DNA from 2 places in the Staphylococcus ureilyticus genome. Region 1 is predicted to be linked to the other one. Evidence: riboswitches for the same ligand, from Rfam matches in the RefSeq annotation. Region 1 holds a riboswitch; the other holds the start of a gene.
What was found. A riboswitch is a leader RNA that binds a small molecule or an ion and turns the genes downstream of it on or off. The one in region 1 is predicted to bind thiamine pyrophosphate.

Region 1 (8,416 bases):
TTTGATTTTAGTAAGCTTTTTGCCATCAAAAGACATTGTGCCTTCATATTTAATAAGCTGCATCATCGATTCTAATAAAGAAGTCTTGCCTGAGCCGTTTGGACCGGTGATTGTAATCCATTCGCCACCAGTGATATTAAGTTTTGGTATATCGATAAGTGTCTTTTTACTTCTTTTTATAGTGCCTTGTTCAAAAAGAAATAGATGCTCATTGGCATATTGAATATTAGATTGCTGTAAATCGATAGGTAAAGGTGCTTTATCCCAGGCTTTTGGATGCCAAACGCCATATTCGGATAAAAGGTGTTCATAGTTGTTTAATATGTCAGCTGGTGAGGCATCACCAATAATAACACCATCATAGTTTAATAATATTACGCGATCGATATGCTGCCATATATGTTCTACTTTATGTTCAACTATAATCACAGTTTGATCTTGCCATAACGCTTTAATCTTATTCCATAATTCTTCTGTTGATGTTACATCTAACATCGCGGTTGGTTCATCTAGAAATAAAGTATTAGCTTGTTGTAATAATGTTTCTGCAATTGCTAATTTTTGTTTCATACCGCCACTTAAATTATTGATATATTGGTCTTTTTTGACGTTTAAATCAACAGACTCGAGTGCTGATTCAATCAATGCATCCATTTTATGTCGGGGCGTTTGTAAATTTTCAAGGACAAAGGCGAGTTCCTCATATACCTTTGGCATACAGAATTGGCTATCAGGTTCTTGAAAAATAACACCACAATCTTGATCAATCTCTAATTTATCGTATTTCATTGGCAATTCAATGAGATTTGGTACGATATCACTTAAAACATTCAATAACGTGCTTTTACCTGAACCAGAGGGACCAAGTATAAGGACCTTCTCTTTATCTTTAATTTCAAGTGATAAATTGTCGAATATTTTCTTTTGTCCATTTGGATATTTAAGACGTAGATTTTCAGTGACTATCAACTTTTATGCTCCTTATAAATTGTCATAATCTTTTTGTGTTGCAGGTCTGAATAATTTGGTTACGCCAGTTTGATCTAATATTTTCACAATATAATAGGACAACAATCCAGCCACAACAATACCGCTAATCAATCTAAATACGATATAAAGTGTTAAGTTCCATCCTGCAATTTCTCCTAAATAACCATAAGCAAAATCAAGGGGAAGTGTCGCAACAGATGCTAAAAATCCTGCTAACATAGCTACCATTGCTGAACGTGATTTATATCTAAAAATAGCGAAAATAATCTCACATGCTAATCCTTGAAGTAATGCATAGACCATTGTTGGAATATCAAATCTTCCCATGACAATTGTTTCACCTGCACCAGCAGCAAATTCAGCTAAAATCGCAATACCAGCTTTTGGTATAATCAAATATGCAACAATCGCAGCCATAAACCATGCACCATATGTTAGTTCTTCAATATGAAGACCAGAAACTTGCACTGCCTTATATACTAAAGTCCAAATATTATAGACGATAGCAAACACAACAGCTATAAGTACGGTTACTAAAATTTCTGATAGTTTTAAACCTTTTGACATAAATTCTCCTCCAATAAAAAAACGCACAACCATCTAGAAGTTGCGCGTTAAATATAGGCATACGGATATCAAAAAACATATCACGATACACTTTCCTACGCTAGTTTAATCTAGATCAGGTTCAAAGGGTTTGAGGGTATACCTCATCTCAGTCACTAAACACCCCTAGTGCGAATATTAAATTTAATTTTAACTATAATGTATGACTTTTAATTAGTTATGTCAAGGTATATTAACGTTGAATTTGATATTTATGACTTAAATCACAGCACATAACATAAGGTTAAATAAAGACATTTTGTATAGTGCATTGGGTGATGTGGCAGTGTGGTTTTGTTAATTTAAGTTTGTTTAATTCATCGTTTTTAATGAAAAAAGGAATGATTAAGTTCAGTTACATATCACAATAAATACGTTATGTAGTGTGATTTATAAGAAAGTGTTTTTAATTTTTGTCCAAATATATCGTTGTTAAGATGTTGTGGTGTGCTTCACTCATTTGTTTATAAGTGTGTTAGATTATAGTCTCGAACCATATTTTGAGTAAGAAGTATGAAAATCAAATGACATGATATTAAATAAAGGACTAAAACCATGTAAAAGTGGTTTTAGTCCTTTAGACTAATTATAAGATTGATGTTTCAGTTTTTTTAATATTAACCTTGATAGTATGAACAAAAATTAAATGCTATTGTTCACTTTTAATTTAAATTATAATGTTCATATAGAAATCAAGCACATTTAGTTTAATCTAAAGTATCTTGAATATTTTTTTTCGTTTCTTCAGTACTATCTTCAGCAGATTCTTTTTTATCTTTCAATTTATCTTCAGCTTCTTTTGCTTTTTCAGCTGCTTTTTTATTTAATTCTTCTTTACTCATAGTTAAACACTCCTTCAATATTCAAATGACTTATGTTTTCAATATACCACTTTATTTGAAAACTAAACCACAAAGATCTAACTGTATATTACGTTAAATTTGAAATATTTGTTTAATCGATTATGTTTGGTGGAAACTTGACTGTACAACTATTTTCTATCATACTATAGACTTATTTATTGATTTATTAAAGACAAGAACTAAATGTTAATATATAATAACTTTGAGGTGAATGGTATGTCTTTTTTAAAGAAACACGCTGAGATATTATATAGTTATATAATAGGCATCGTTTCGCTCTTCACAGGTCTCATCATTTTAATAAATTTATCTATGGTCCATGACTTAAAGGATAAAGGTAAAATTGAATTACATATTCATAATGTTTGGGATTTTATAAATGCATTTTTTGCAGAAATCATAAGAGTCATGAGTAATTATATAGGGAATTTCCCTGTTATAAGTGCAGTATTAATTATTTTATTTGGTATTGTAGTCATCTTACTCGGATTCACGCTATTAAGAACAACAAGATATGATTATGATGTTTCAATCTTCTTCTTAGTGATAGGTATACTGTTCTTCATTATAACACTTATTTTAATGACACAAGTTTATAGCTTCTTTGCTATCATTTTTATTATCCCATTTGTAGTTCATATTGGGTATATTGTATATAAAGATGAATTAAATCCAGATCACAGAAAATATCATTATTTATTAATTATTTTCAGTTATGGGATAAGTTATTTAATTACGCAAATCGTATTATATGGAAGAATAGATAGCGACGAAATCATTCCTATTGATATTTTGAGTGTAAATACATTCTTTTTATTAATGTGGTTACTAGGTCAAATGTCAATTTGGAATTTCTTGTTTTTAAGAAGGGCACTTCCTTTAACAAAACAAGAATTAGGTGAAGAAGAACCTGAATTATCTAGAACAAGCAAAGGTACAGTTACAAACCAAACGAAAGAGCATTTGAAAAGTTTACAAGATAAGACAACTGAGTTTACTCGGAAAACACGTAGAAGTGTTGATATTCAAAAATTAAGAGATAAAAAAGACAAATTTATCGAAAAATGGAAGAATATTATTGATATACAAGAGGATGATATTCCAAATTGGATGAAAATTCCAAAATGGGTTAAGTCAGCTTATGTAGAAATATTTTGTGGTGTTGTATTATTATTCTTTACAATTATAGAATTTAATAATAGAAATGCTTTATTTGTTTCAGGTAATTGGGAAATTTCTCAAACACAATATGTGATTGAATGGATTACCTTATTATTACTAATGCTGATTATTATTGCTTATATATTAACGACATTAACGAACTTCTTGAGAGATAAATTCTATTATCTGCAGTTGTTTATGGTTAGTATATTATTTTTCAAATTGTTAACGGAATTTATGAATATTATGGTTCATGGCCTATTATTGTCAATTTTCATTACGCCAATATTGTTTGTGATGCTAATCGCAGTAATTGTATCATTTATTATTAAATTGCGTGAACCTTCAAAAGATTAACAAGTAAATAAACTTTTAAAGGACTGGCTATTGCTAAATGCCAGTCCTTTTTGATTCATGATTGAAATAACACAAAAGATTAAAAACAATAATATAATGTTTGAATTGAGAAATCATTCAATTATAGATAAATGATGTTACGATATTTCTTGAGATGATAGAATAAGAAAGCATAAATTATAAAATTAGAAGAAAGGCTGACATTTAATTATGAAAACTGCCGTATTAAATAAAGGTAAAGAAACGAAATATCTAAATGGATATCCATTAATCGATGATGATGACGTGTATGCGCATGATCATTTAAAAGAGGGCGATTTATTCTCGTTAGTAAATGATGAACAAACCTATATTGCAACTGCGTACGTCGGAAGGCAACATAAAGGACTTGGATGGGTATTGAGCTATGATGAAAATGAAGTGATTAATACTCAATTTTTTGAGAGACTTTTTGAAATCGCAATACAAGAAAGAGCGTATTTTTATAATATTGAAGGTACTAATGCTTTTAGAATATTTAATGGTGAAGGTGATGGTGTAGGTGGTCTAACTATTGATAATTATAACGGACACTTTTTAATACAATGGTATTCTAAAGGTATTTATAAATACCGTTATCAAATTTTAAATGCATTAAAAAATACCTTAGAATACAAATCTGTGTTTGAAAAAATGAGATTTAAAGATGCCCAAATAGCTGGAGGGTTTGTTGATGGGGAAGCACCAGAATTTCCTATTATAATCGAAGAAAATTTCACATTTTATAATGTGGATTTAAATGATGGTCCTATGACAGGTATTTTCTTGGATCAAAAAGAAGTACGAAAGAAATTAAGAGATCATTTTGCTGAGGATAGGTATTTGTTAAATGTGTTTAGTTATACTGGTGCTTTTTCAGTTGTCTCAGCAGAAAAGGCCAAAGTCACTACTAGCGTTGATTTAGCTAACAGATCACGCACATTAACAGAAGAAAATTTTGGCTTAAATGCGATTGATCCAAAGACACAATATATATTTGTAATGGATACCTTTGATTATTTTAATTACGCGCGCCGTCATGATTTACTTTATGACACAATCGTTATTGATCCACCTAGTTTTGCAAGAAATAAGAAAAAAACATTTTCAGTATTGAAAGATTACGATAAATTAATACTAGGTGCTTTGGAAGTGCTTTCGCCAAATGGAACTTTATTATTGTGTACAAATAATAGTACATTTTCATTAAAAGCATTTAAAAAAATGATTGAAGATACATTGAATAATGCAGAAGTTGATTTTGAACTATCAGAGGTAATGGGATTACCAAAAGATTTTAAAACACATCCACACTATAAACCATCAAAATATTTGAAGGCTATTTTTGTAAATATACAGTAATTTCTGTGAAAGAGGGTAATATTTTTAAAGTACAAGATTTTACCAAGGAGTGAATATCATGAGTTTAAAAAATAAAATAACTAATAATGTAACACAGAAAGTCGGAAATAAAGTTTTAAATATTGAAGATATAAAAAATAAAAGCGATATACCAACGACTAACATAGAATTAGATGAACGTCGTCAACGCGCTCAAGCTATAGTGAGAAAAAAATCAATGTTATCTTCAAGTGTTAGTATTGTACCAATACCAGGCCTTGACTTTGGTGTCGATATCAAGCTAATGAGAGATATTATAGAAGATGTTAATAAAATCTATGGTTTAGATCACAAACAAGTAAATTCAATGAGAGAAGATGTAAAAGAACGTATTTTTACAGCTGCTGCAATACAGGGTAGTCAATTTATAGGTAGAAAAGTATCTAATGCCATATTAAAAGTCGTTATTAGAGATGTTGCAAAACGTATGGCTGCTAAACAAACAAAATGGTTCCCACTTGTAGGGCAAGCTATTTCGGCTTCAATCAGTTATTACTTTATGAAAAAAATCGGTGATGATCATATTGAAAAATGTGAAAAGGTTGTTAAATCTTTAATGTAATGGTGGAGCGTTTTCATAAAAAGTAACAATATTCATTGAATATTGTCATATCATGGGTGCAACGAATTGAATTTATATGTATAATTTGGTAATGTTATTATATAAAACTATGCTAGGTTTTATAATAAACTAACGATTCTAACTATACGAAGGAGACATCATATTATGGAACAAAAATCATATGTAATTATTGACGAAACAGGTATTCATGCACGTCCAGCTACAATGCTTGTTCAAACTGCATCAAAATTTGATTCAGATATTCAATTAGAATATAACGGTAAAAAAGTTAACTTGAAATCAATCATGGGTGTTATGAGTTTAGGTGTAGGTAAAGATGCTGAAATTACAATCTATGCTGATGGTAGCGATGAAACAGATGCAATGGAAGCGATTACTGATATCTTATCTAAAGAAGGATTAACTAAATAATATGTCTAATTATATTAATGGCATTGCTGCTTCAGATGGTGTAGCAATTGCTAAAGCATATTTATTAGTTGAACCTGATCTTTCATACGATAGTGAGAAGATTCGAGATGTCGACGCAGAAATTGCTAAGTTTCAAAATGCTATTGAAACATCTAAAGTTGAATTAACAAAAATTAGAAATAATGCTGAAAAAAATCTTGGTGCTGATAAAGCCGCTATTTTTGATGCACATTTATTAGTCTTAGATGATCCAGAGTTAATTCAACCGATTGAAGATAAAATAAAAAATGAACAAGTTAACGCACCAACTGCGCTTTCTGATGTAACTGGACAATTCATTACTATTTTTGAAGCGATGGATAATGAATACATGAAAGAGCGCGCTGCAGATATTCGTGATGTGTCAAAACGCGTTTTAGCACATATATTAGGTGTGGAATTACCAAATCCTAGTATGATTGATGAAAGCGTTGTTATTATAGGTAATGATTTAACACCTTCAGATACTGCTCAATTAAACAAGGAATTTGTACAAGGTTTTGTTACAAATATTGGAGGTAGAACTTCTCACTCAGCAATTATGAGTCGCTCACTAGAAATTGCTGCAGTAGTAGGAACGAAATCAATCACGCAAGAAGTTAAACAAGGTGATATGATTATTGTTGATGGTTTAACTGGCGAATTGATTATTGATCCTACAGAAGACGAAGTCATTGCATATCAAAACAAGCGTGAACGTTTCTTTGAAGATAAAAAGGAACTTCAAAAATTACGCGATGAAGAAACAACAACTGTTGATGGTGCTCATGCTGAACTCGCTGCTAATATCGGTACACCAAATGATTTGAAAGGTGTAATTGAAAATGGTGCTGAAGGTGTAGGATTATATCGTACTGAATTTTTATATATGGGTAGAGACGAAATGCCGACTGAAGATGAACAATTTGAAGCTTATAAAAAAGTACTTGAAACAATGGAAGATAAACGCGTTGTTGTTCGTACTTTAGATATTGGTGGAGATAAGGAACTCCCATATTTAAATTTACCAGAAGAAATGAATCCATTCTTAGGATACCGTGCGATTCGTTTATGTTTAGATCAACCTGACATTTTTAGACCACAATTGCGTGCTTTATTACGTGCGTCAGCTTATGGGAAATTAAATATTATGTTCCCAATGGTAGCGACAATTAAAGAATTCCGTGATGCGAAAGCATTGTTATTAGAGGAAAAAGAAAATTTAACAAATGAAGGTATTGAAGTATCTGATGATATAGAAGTTGGTATCATGGTAGAAATTCCTTCAACTGCAGCATTAGCAGATGTTTTTGCTAAAGAAGTAGATTTCTTCAGCATCGGAACGAACGATTTAATTCAATATACAATGGCCGCGGATCGTATGTCAGAGCGAGTATCTTACTTGTATCAACCATACAATCCAGCAATTTTACGTTTAGTGCAACAAGTGATTGATGCTTCTCATAAAGAAGGCAAATGGACTGGAATGTGTGGAGAAATGGCCGGAGATGAAATTGCTATTCCATTACTATTGGGCCTAGGATTAGACGAATTCTCTATGAGTGCTACATCAATTCTTAAAGCACGTCGTCAAATTAAAGGATTAAGTAAAAATGAGATGGAAGAGTTAGCGCAAAAAGCGATTAACTGTGCTACTTCTGAAGAAGTACAAGATTTAGTAAGTAATTATACGCAATAAAAAAAGCTGGTAATTCATTATATAATGGATTACCAGCTTTTTTAGTTATTATATTGCGATTTATTTTAATACTAAGTAGATATACATATAACAGTGGATAAGGAGCATTTATCCACTTACTCATTTTGTTTAATATAGCTGAAATTAGGTTATGGTTAGTTAAAACAACTAAAGTGATGAATTGCCTTATTAGCCTAGTTGATTTAGATTATTTTATAGAGTTGTGAAATTTAATGTGTTGTTTCAATATTTAAAACGTGGTTAATTTTATCCATATCAACTTGGTACATTGGTTCACCATTCAATAAT
Region 2 (8,416 bases), 960 kb from region 1:
CCAGTGTTGGAACAACAAATATGGATCACCGCAGCTTCACATTAAACTTTGAGATAAACGCATTCATCTATGACCCACATATTGCTAAAGCTTTAAGAATGGCTTTTGAAGAAGATTTAAATGTTTCTTATAGATTAACTAAAGCACTATATGAACAAAGAAGTTTATGGGTCAAATTTAAAGAAGGCATTTCAAGATTATTATCTCCGATTTTATAGAATCATTATCAGTCCGAGACTTATCATATGTCTCGGACATTTTTAATCTTAGTAATTATAAACAACCGAATTAAAAAATGTATTTCTACGCTTATAAAAGCTTAAAGTATATACATGTTGTTTGTCACTCTAGTAAAAACACTTAATACTTTCATCTTAAAAAGATTGTTGATCACCCACTATTTAAACACATCAATGTATTTTTTATAATTTTATAACAATTAAATCTCAAACAATAATTTAGTTTAGTTTTTTCTCAAAATGGAGGCAACTTGATATGACTAATGAAGATATAATCACTAAAGCGCAAAACTACATGAAACATTTTCATAAAGATGATACAACCGGGCACGATATTGCACATATACAACGCGTAACAAGATTAGCAGAATATATTGCTAACAATGAACAACAAGGGCATTTACTCACCATACAATTAGCAAGTATTTTACACGATACTATCGATAACAAACTTACAAATACTAAAGAAGCAAAAGTAAAGTTAGCACAATTCCTCAATGGTTTGGAACTTGATCACGTAATACAACAAAATGTGTTACATATTATTGAACATATCAGTTATAAAAATGGTAAAAATGATCATGTTAAATTATCGATTGAAGGACAAATTGTTCGTGATGCAGATCGTTTAGATGCGATTGGTGCAATTGGTATAGCACGCACATTTCAATTTGCAGGTCATTTTGGTGAACCTATGTGGATTGACCAACAATCCAATAATATAAAAAAATCTAATCAATCATATTTTGATTGGAAACCTTCTGCAATAAAACACTTTTATGAAAAATTATTTAAACTTAAATCACTCATGCACACTCAAACAGCAAAAAATTTAGCGCAACAACGACATGAATTTATGAAAAATTATGTCGATACTTTTTTCAAAGAATGGTATTTTTAATAATTCAAGTATGTTTGTTCCAGACTTTGTAGACCACCTTTATATATTGGATAGCTACGGCGCTTTCGAAACTAAGATACATTTATTTTAAATATAAAAAAATAGAAGCACTTGAGATAATCATCTCAAGTGCTTCTAAACTTTATACCTGCTATATATTATGTACCAGGTCTATCATTTAAATTAATGATGTAATGCATTATTTCTTTTTAGATTTCTTAGGTGCTACTTGCGTGTTTTTACCTTTGCTAGCTTTTTCAGAATTATTATTCTTCATTGCTTCAATCATTGGAGCAACTTCTTTTTTAGCAAGATTAGAATAATACATGTTGGCAACTTGAGTTTGTACAATCAAAAATGCCGCACTGACTGACCAATAAAGACCTAATGCTGACGCAGAACTTAAAGAAATCCAAACAATCATAATTGGAGAAATAATCATCATCATATAACCCATTTGACGTTGTTCATTTGGCATACTCTTACTTGATACAAAAGCTTGTAAGAAGTATAAAATACCAGCGATAACTGTAATCCAAATATCAGGTTGAGACAAGTTAAACCAAAGGAAATTTGGGTGTTCCGTAAATCCACCACTTGACGGGTATTTTAATACGAAGAATAAGCCCATAATGATTGGCATTTGAATTAAGATTGGTAAACAACCTAACATGCTCTTCATTGGATTCATATCGTATTTTTTATATACTTCCATCATTTCTTGGTTTGCAGCCATTTTTTCTTCTTGCGTTCTAGAACGCTTAACTTTTTCTTGAACTGCATCAATATCCGGTTTTGCAACCTTCATTTTTTCTCGCATCATATGACTATTTTTATAGTTTGATAACATGAAAGGCAATAATACAACACGTATTGCCAATACAAGTACTACTATTGCTAAACCATAATCATTGTTGAAACTTGTTCCCAACCAATGAATTAACTTGTCCATTGGTTCTACAAACGTATTAAAGAAAAATCCATCTCTATTTTCAGGTTTAGAGTAGTCACAGCCTGCTAAAAGGACCATTACACCTAATAATAAAGGTAGTAGCGCTTTCTTTTTCATTTTTCCACCTCTAATGATATATTCACATAAAATTTATTTTATCATACTCAAAGGAAAGTAGAAAACAAAAAAAGAAATTTTCCGCATTATTCAACAGTTTGTAAAAATTGTTGTACAGTTTCTTGGATATTTGAACTTTTCGAGATTGCAGAAATAATTGATAATCCATCTGCACCATGATTCATAATGATTTGAGCATTTTTTGTATTAATACCTCCAATTGCAACGATTGGAAAATCTTGAACTTTAGTTCTTAATGTTCGAATCATTCCTGGGCCCACTGGAGCTTTAGCATCTGATTTTGAGCCCGTATGATACATCGGTCCAACACCGATATAATCAATATTGGTTAAGTCCGATACTTGATATTCTTCTAAATCACTTACACTAAGACCTATTATTTTATTACTAAATGTACTGGCGAATGCATCAATATTGGCATCATTTTGTCCTACATGTATTCCATCAGCATCTATTGCTTTTGCTAAGTCTACATCATCATTAACAATAAAAGGAACATGATAACTTTTACATAAAGATAATAATTTTTGTGCAAGTTCAATTTTGGCATTTCCAGTTAATGAACCATCCCCTTTTTCTCGAAATTGGAACATTGTAATTCCTGATTCTAAAGCTTCAGTCACAACATCTATAATTGATGTTTGTTTTGGTATATCTTGTGTACCACAAATAAAATATAGCTTTAAATACGCTTTGTTAAACATAATTACACCTCTTGCTTATTTTGATATTGTATATCAGTTTCAAAGGTCATATTATACAATGCATTTAACAATTCTACTTTAAAACTACCAGGTCCTGCTGAATTTTGTTCAGCTTTTTCTGCAGCGATATTATATAGAGAGACCGCTTCTATTAACGCATTTATAGATGGGGTTTCTGAGTCAACAAAACTTGCTACTATTGCTCCTAATAAGCAACCAGCACCAGTTATTCTTGCCAACAATGGAGATCCGTTAGATAGTTTAAATATGTGTTCATTCTGAGCAATAACATCCTCTTTGCCAGTTATGACAATAGACGTATTAAAGTGTTTGCGTGCTTCTTTTGCAATTGATACTGAATCTAAACTACTATCGCTGTCAGTTCCCTTCATTTTAGTATCGCTATTAATTAACGTTAAAATTTCAGAAGCATTTCCTTTAATAACAGTAACTTTTATTTCATTGAGAAACTTTTTGCAAAAATCTTTGCGGTATTGTGAAGCACCTACAGCAACAGGATCAAATATAATCGGTTTGCCAAGATGATTCGCTGTTTTGGCGATTTTTAAAATATCTTGTTCTCTTTCTTTTGTTAACGTACCAATATTTATTAACAAAGCGTTTGCAGCTGTCAGCATATCATGTGCTTCTTCAGGCGCCTCACTCATTGCTGGACTAGCACCAAGACTTAACAAACCATTTGCAGTAAAATTTTTAACTACATCATTTGTATAACAAATGACAAGCGGTTGATCCGCCCTTAATTTTTCTAAATTATTCATCATCTAAACCAACTTCCTTCATATATGCAAAATGGTTTACTGGACCTCTACCTAAACCAATTTCTGGTGTATGTTTAATACTAAGTGAAATAAATTTCTTCGCTTTTTGAACTGCATCGAACATCGATTTACCTTTTGCTAACTCTGCAGTAATAACAGCTGAAAAAGTACATCCTGTACCATGTGTATGTTTTGTATCATATCTAGGTTCTTCAAAGGTAAACACATCATCTTGTGTAAATAAATAGTCTATAGCTGTATTTTTATCACTTGAATGTCCCCCTTTTATAACAACACCCTTGCTACCAATTTCATTGATAAATATATTGCCAGCTTGATAAATCGACTGTTGGTCATGAATTGTAATACCTGTAATTTCTTCAGCTTCTGGTAAGTTAGGCGTCGCTATTGTAGCGTAAGACAATAAAATATTTTGTAAGTTTTCTTTAGCATCATCATCCATCAAAGAATCACCACTTTTTGCTAACATAACTGGATCGATAACATATGGAATATTGTTGTATTTTTTTAAATACATTTGAATAATCTCCATCATTTCTTTAGATGCAATCATCCCAGTTTTCAAAGCATGTGGTAGTTCATCTGAAAATACACTTTCCATTTGCTCTTCTAACCAATGTGAATCTAGATTATGAATATGTTGTACGCCTTTAGTATTTTGAGCCACAATGCTTGTTATTGCAGCCATACCATATACACCACATGCATGGAATGATTTTAAATCTGCCATGACACCTGCACCACCGGTAGGATCAGTTCCAGCAATCGTTAACGCAATCTTAGGTTTATTCATTATTTTGACCTCCGTATAACCAATTTTCTTGTATATATGCCATATTAAAGAAATTTCGTTCATGTATCGTACTTTGTAAGAAACAAGATTTTATTGCTTCTTTTTCTTCAACTGCAAGATTTTGCGTTAATCGGTCCATTAATTCATCAAAAATATTTACCAATTCATCCATTTCCGTACTATAAAATTCAAACCATTTTGATAAAATTGAGTCTTTATTTAATTCACTGTCTTTCAACGCTTCTTTAGCAATCACTTGATACACATATGGACAAGGTGCCATTGCTGCAATTGTATATGCAGCATTTTCTTTTGAATAGGCATTGAAATACATATGTTTGATATAATGATCTCCACTTGGTGGCCAAACTTTTTCTTGAACGATTTCACTATAGTTTTGTTGTACATATGTTGCTAAGATTTCGTGTGCTTCTACTTCACCATCAACTATAAATTGTATTTGTTCTACTAAAAATTGAACCTCTTCCAATCTACTCATTTTTGGTATTAACAATGCATATATATTTGCAAATTCTTTTAAATAAGAAGCATCTGCTCTCAAATAAAATTTCAAAGCCTCTTCAGAAATCGTACCATGCAACATTTCTTGGATAAATGGATCATTATAGATATCCTCAATAATTGGTTGTGAAGCTTTTTTTAATTCCTGTGAAAATAACAAATTTAGCCCTCCTAATTAAAAAAACTACATCCCACGTAGGAATGTAGTTTATTAATATATATTAGAGCAATTTCCCAAATATTAATGAATGCTACTTTCCTACGTTGGTCTTAACCAAATCAGGTTATAAGGGTCTGAATTTCTCATCTCAGCCATAAGGCTCCCCTAGTAGTTTCTTTATTATGTATTTATATAAAACATATCAAAGTACATCAACTATTGCAATAAAATGGTTTATATAAACATTCTAGTAATACAAAAACCTTTAATATGATTGTACTCCCAACAGTTATAAACTAAGTTAAATGTACATATGATTAGCTTTATATACTCTAGATGCATATTATTTATAAGAAAAAATATGCAGGACTTTGGCTATCGTTCATGCATAATTAGCACTAACTTAATATAACAATAAAAAGCTGAGACAATTAAATTGTCTCAGCTTTTCCAAAAATAAACTTTATTGTATTTTGTTATATTATGCTGTAACCCATTGTGAAGGGCCAACTTCATCATATAATTTTTGAGCTGCTGCATCTTGAACTGCTTCTGGTGCGTTAGCAGCTGGTTGACCTTGATATTCAGCTGGAGCTACTGAATCCCATGTACTTTGTAAGAATTGGAACTTACCTGAAGCACCTGATGATGGGTTTGTAGCATGAATATCGCCACCTGATTCACGTTGTGCAATTTGTTGTAAGTGTGCATTCACACCTGATGAGCTAGTTGAAGCTTCATTTGAGCTTGATGATTGAGTTGAAGCTTTTGTAGTTGCTTCTTGTTGTGGTTGTTGTGTTTGTTCAGTTTGTGGAGCAGCTTGTTGAGCTGGTTGTTCAGTTTGTGCTTGTTGAGGTTGTTCAACAGAAGTTGTTTGTTCTGATGATACATCTTCACTAGAACCTCCACCAAAACTCCATGACCATGTTTGGCCATCTGATTCAAAATTATAATTTGTACCATTATAATTAAAGTTATAGTTATATGCACCCTCTTGTACAGGTGATGCATTTAATTGTTCTGGATTAGATTGTGCTAAGTTTGCTAATTCTGCTTTGTCAACACCTTGTTCAGCTGCGTCTGCTGAGTTTCCTGCTGCAAATCCTGTTACGCCTAAACCTACTGCTAATGTTGAAGCTAATACTGTTTTTTTCATTTTTAAAAATTCCTCCTATAAGGTAAATAATTTTTTCGTTATGATTAATTTGCAAGTACAACTATAACATCTTAAAAACAGTAGTAGGTTACAGCCAAATAAAAAAGTACACCCTTTCTTTACATGGTGATTACATTTATAAAATAGAATATAAGCATCATCAACTATGTTGAAAACTGCTATGAAAGTTTATGTGACTATTTAACAAATATAGTGAGTGTAATAAAATTGTAATTTATCAGATTATTCTGTATTATTTCGAGATAAATTTCTACCTTCTTATAAAAGTACATTTTCCTATAAAGTATGTATTTTAGCTATTCCTATTGTCTATTGTTAATTTAATAGACAATAAGAATAGCCTGATAGAAGTATAATTAAATAGTAGGATTAAATATATTAGATTTGATGGGTTAAATTAACGGGGAGTTGGGAGTGCTTGAAATATTATACAATTTCATAAATTTCGTTTTCTTCAAAATCAAATTGACTTATAAGATCTGGGTTTTGATCTATTGGAAGTGGATCAAAAAGTGTTTCATCTTCATTTTTAGAACGTGGGGACATAAATTTAATAGTTTCAATAAAAATTTCTGATACAAAATGCATCTGTCCTTCTTTTTCAAATTTTCTCGATTGCATTTGTCCAGTTATACCAACCAATGAACCTTGATTGATATATTTTTCGACATTATTAGCAATTTTTCCGAATGCCTTACAAAATAAATAATCACAAATAACTTTTTGATTTTTATCTTTATAATTTCTTGGGACGGCTACGCAAAATGTAGCTAGTTTATTACCTTCCTTCTCATAAATTTTAGGGTCCTTTGTTAGTCTCCCTACAATGACAATACTGTTAATCATATGTCACCTCCTCTATAAGTAAATCATAAAAAATTCACATGATTCCGTCAAAATACAGTTTTTATAATTTCAAAAAGTAAATGACTACAAAATTCTACTTTTTTCACCTTTATCATAGAAAATTACGTTATAATGATAATATAAATACATTTTATGTAGAGTTTAAATTAATTAAATGGATGTGAGACGATGAAAACATTTAAAGCTGTTCGATTTCAAATCGTATCAGAAAATGGTGGTTTAACTGAGTACGAATTAGAAGATGGTGTCATCATCAATAAGGAAAACAGTGGCACTGGCTGGTTGCTTGAAATCGTCATTTCAGATTATCATTATGAAACTATGAAAACATATATGGATAACGAAACATTATTAGACATACGTGTCGTTATCACTAGACCTGCTAACGATCCAGCTTTATTTGATGCAACCATTAAACATATCATTCAATTAGAAAATACAATTTCTGTTGTTTGTGAATGTCACATTTACACATTAAGACAAGTTTATGCTGAAAGTTTATTAGAACAATTAATAGATGAAGGTTTATCTGGTGAAGACTTGAAGAAATCCTTTAATAGAATGATGCAATCTAAACCAAGACTGAAGGATGAAAAAGTAGATAAATAAAAAATAGTGTTACAGCCCGTTTTAAACAGTCTGTAACACTATTTTTTATTATTTGTCTTGTAAAGCAAATGTTAACTCACAACTACATGCTAACTGTCCATCTACTGTTGCCTTAGCACTACCTTTACCAATAGGGCCTCTGAGCTTCGTGATTTCAACTTCTAAGCGCAAAGTATCTCCAGGTGTTACTTGTTTTTTAAAACGACATTTATCGATACCAGCAAATAGTGCAAGTTTTCCCTTGTTTGCTTCGCTATTTAACATAGCGACTGCACCTGTTTGTGCTAAAGCTTCAGTAATTAATACGCCAGGCATTACTGCATATTCTGGAAAATGACCTTGAAAGAATGGTTCATTACCTGAAACTTGTTTAATTGCTACACATCGTTGACCTTCATCGTATTCTACAACACGATCAATCAATAAAAATGGTTGCCTATGTGGAATAATCTCTTTTATTTGGTTGTAGTCAAAAATTGTTTCCATAATTTGCTTCCTCCAACTTTACTTCTCTCTGTTTCCAATTTATTAATATAATATATTATAACATT

Region 2: another riboswitch for thiamine pyrophosphate. It lies ahead of tenA (thiaminase II); the one in region 1 lies ahead of MUA21_RS03905 (ECF transporter S component).

What each region holds. Positions count from the first base shown of each region.
Region 1 covers NZ_CP094825.1:795,036-803,451, forward strand. Annotated here, with positions in the region: gene MUA21_RS03900 (ABC transporter ATP-binding protein) at 1-969, opposite strand, end outside; gene MUA21_RS03905 (ECF transporter S component) at 982-1,557, opposite strand; TPP riboswitch at 1,633-1,734, opposite strand; gene graF (glycopeptide resistance-associated protein GraF) at 2,304-2,438, opposite strand; gene auxA (lipoteichoic acid stability factor AuxA) at 2,676-3,977, shown strand; gene MUA21_RS03920 (class I SAM-dependent rRNA methyltransferase) at 4,188-5,357, shown strand; gene MUA21_RS03925 (DUF697 domain-containing protein) at 5,416-5,958, shown strand; gene MUA21_RS03930 (phosphocarrier protein HPr) at 6,124-6,390, shown strand; gene ptsP (phosphoenolpyruvate--protein phosphotransferase) at 6,392-8,107, shown strand; gene MUA21_RS03940 (glutaredoxin family protein) at 8,338-8,416, opposite strand, start outside.
Region 2 covers NZ_CP094825.1:1,759,140-1,767,555, forward strand. Annotated here, with positions in the region: gene cls (cardiolipin synthase) at 1-218, shown strand, start outside; gene MUA21_RS08735 (HD domain-containing protein) at 496-1,140, shown strand; gene yidC (membrane protein insertase YidC) at 1,340-2,209, opposite strand; gene thiE (thiamine phosphate synthase) at 2,296-2,934, opposite strand; gene thiM (hydroxyethylthiazole kinase) at 2,937-3,716, opposite strand; gene thiD (bifunctional hydroxymethylpyrimidine kinase/phosphomethylpyrimidine kinase) at 3,709-4,530, opposite strand; gene tenA (thiaminase II) at 4,523-5,212, opposite strand; TPP riboswitch at 5,292-5,389, opposite strand; gene MUA21_RS08765 (transglycosylase family protein) at 5,694-6,368, opposite strand; gene MUA21_RS08770 (single-stranded DNA-binding protein) at 6,816-7,235, opposite strand; gene MUA21_RS08775 (YwpF-like family protein) at 7,425-7,865, shown strand; gene fabZ (3-hydroxyacyl-ACP dehydratase FabZ) at 7,914-8,351, opposite strand; gene murA (UDP-N-acetylglucosamine 1-carboxyvinyltransferase) at 8,415-8,416, opposite strand, start outside.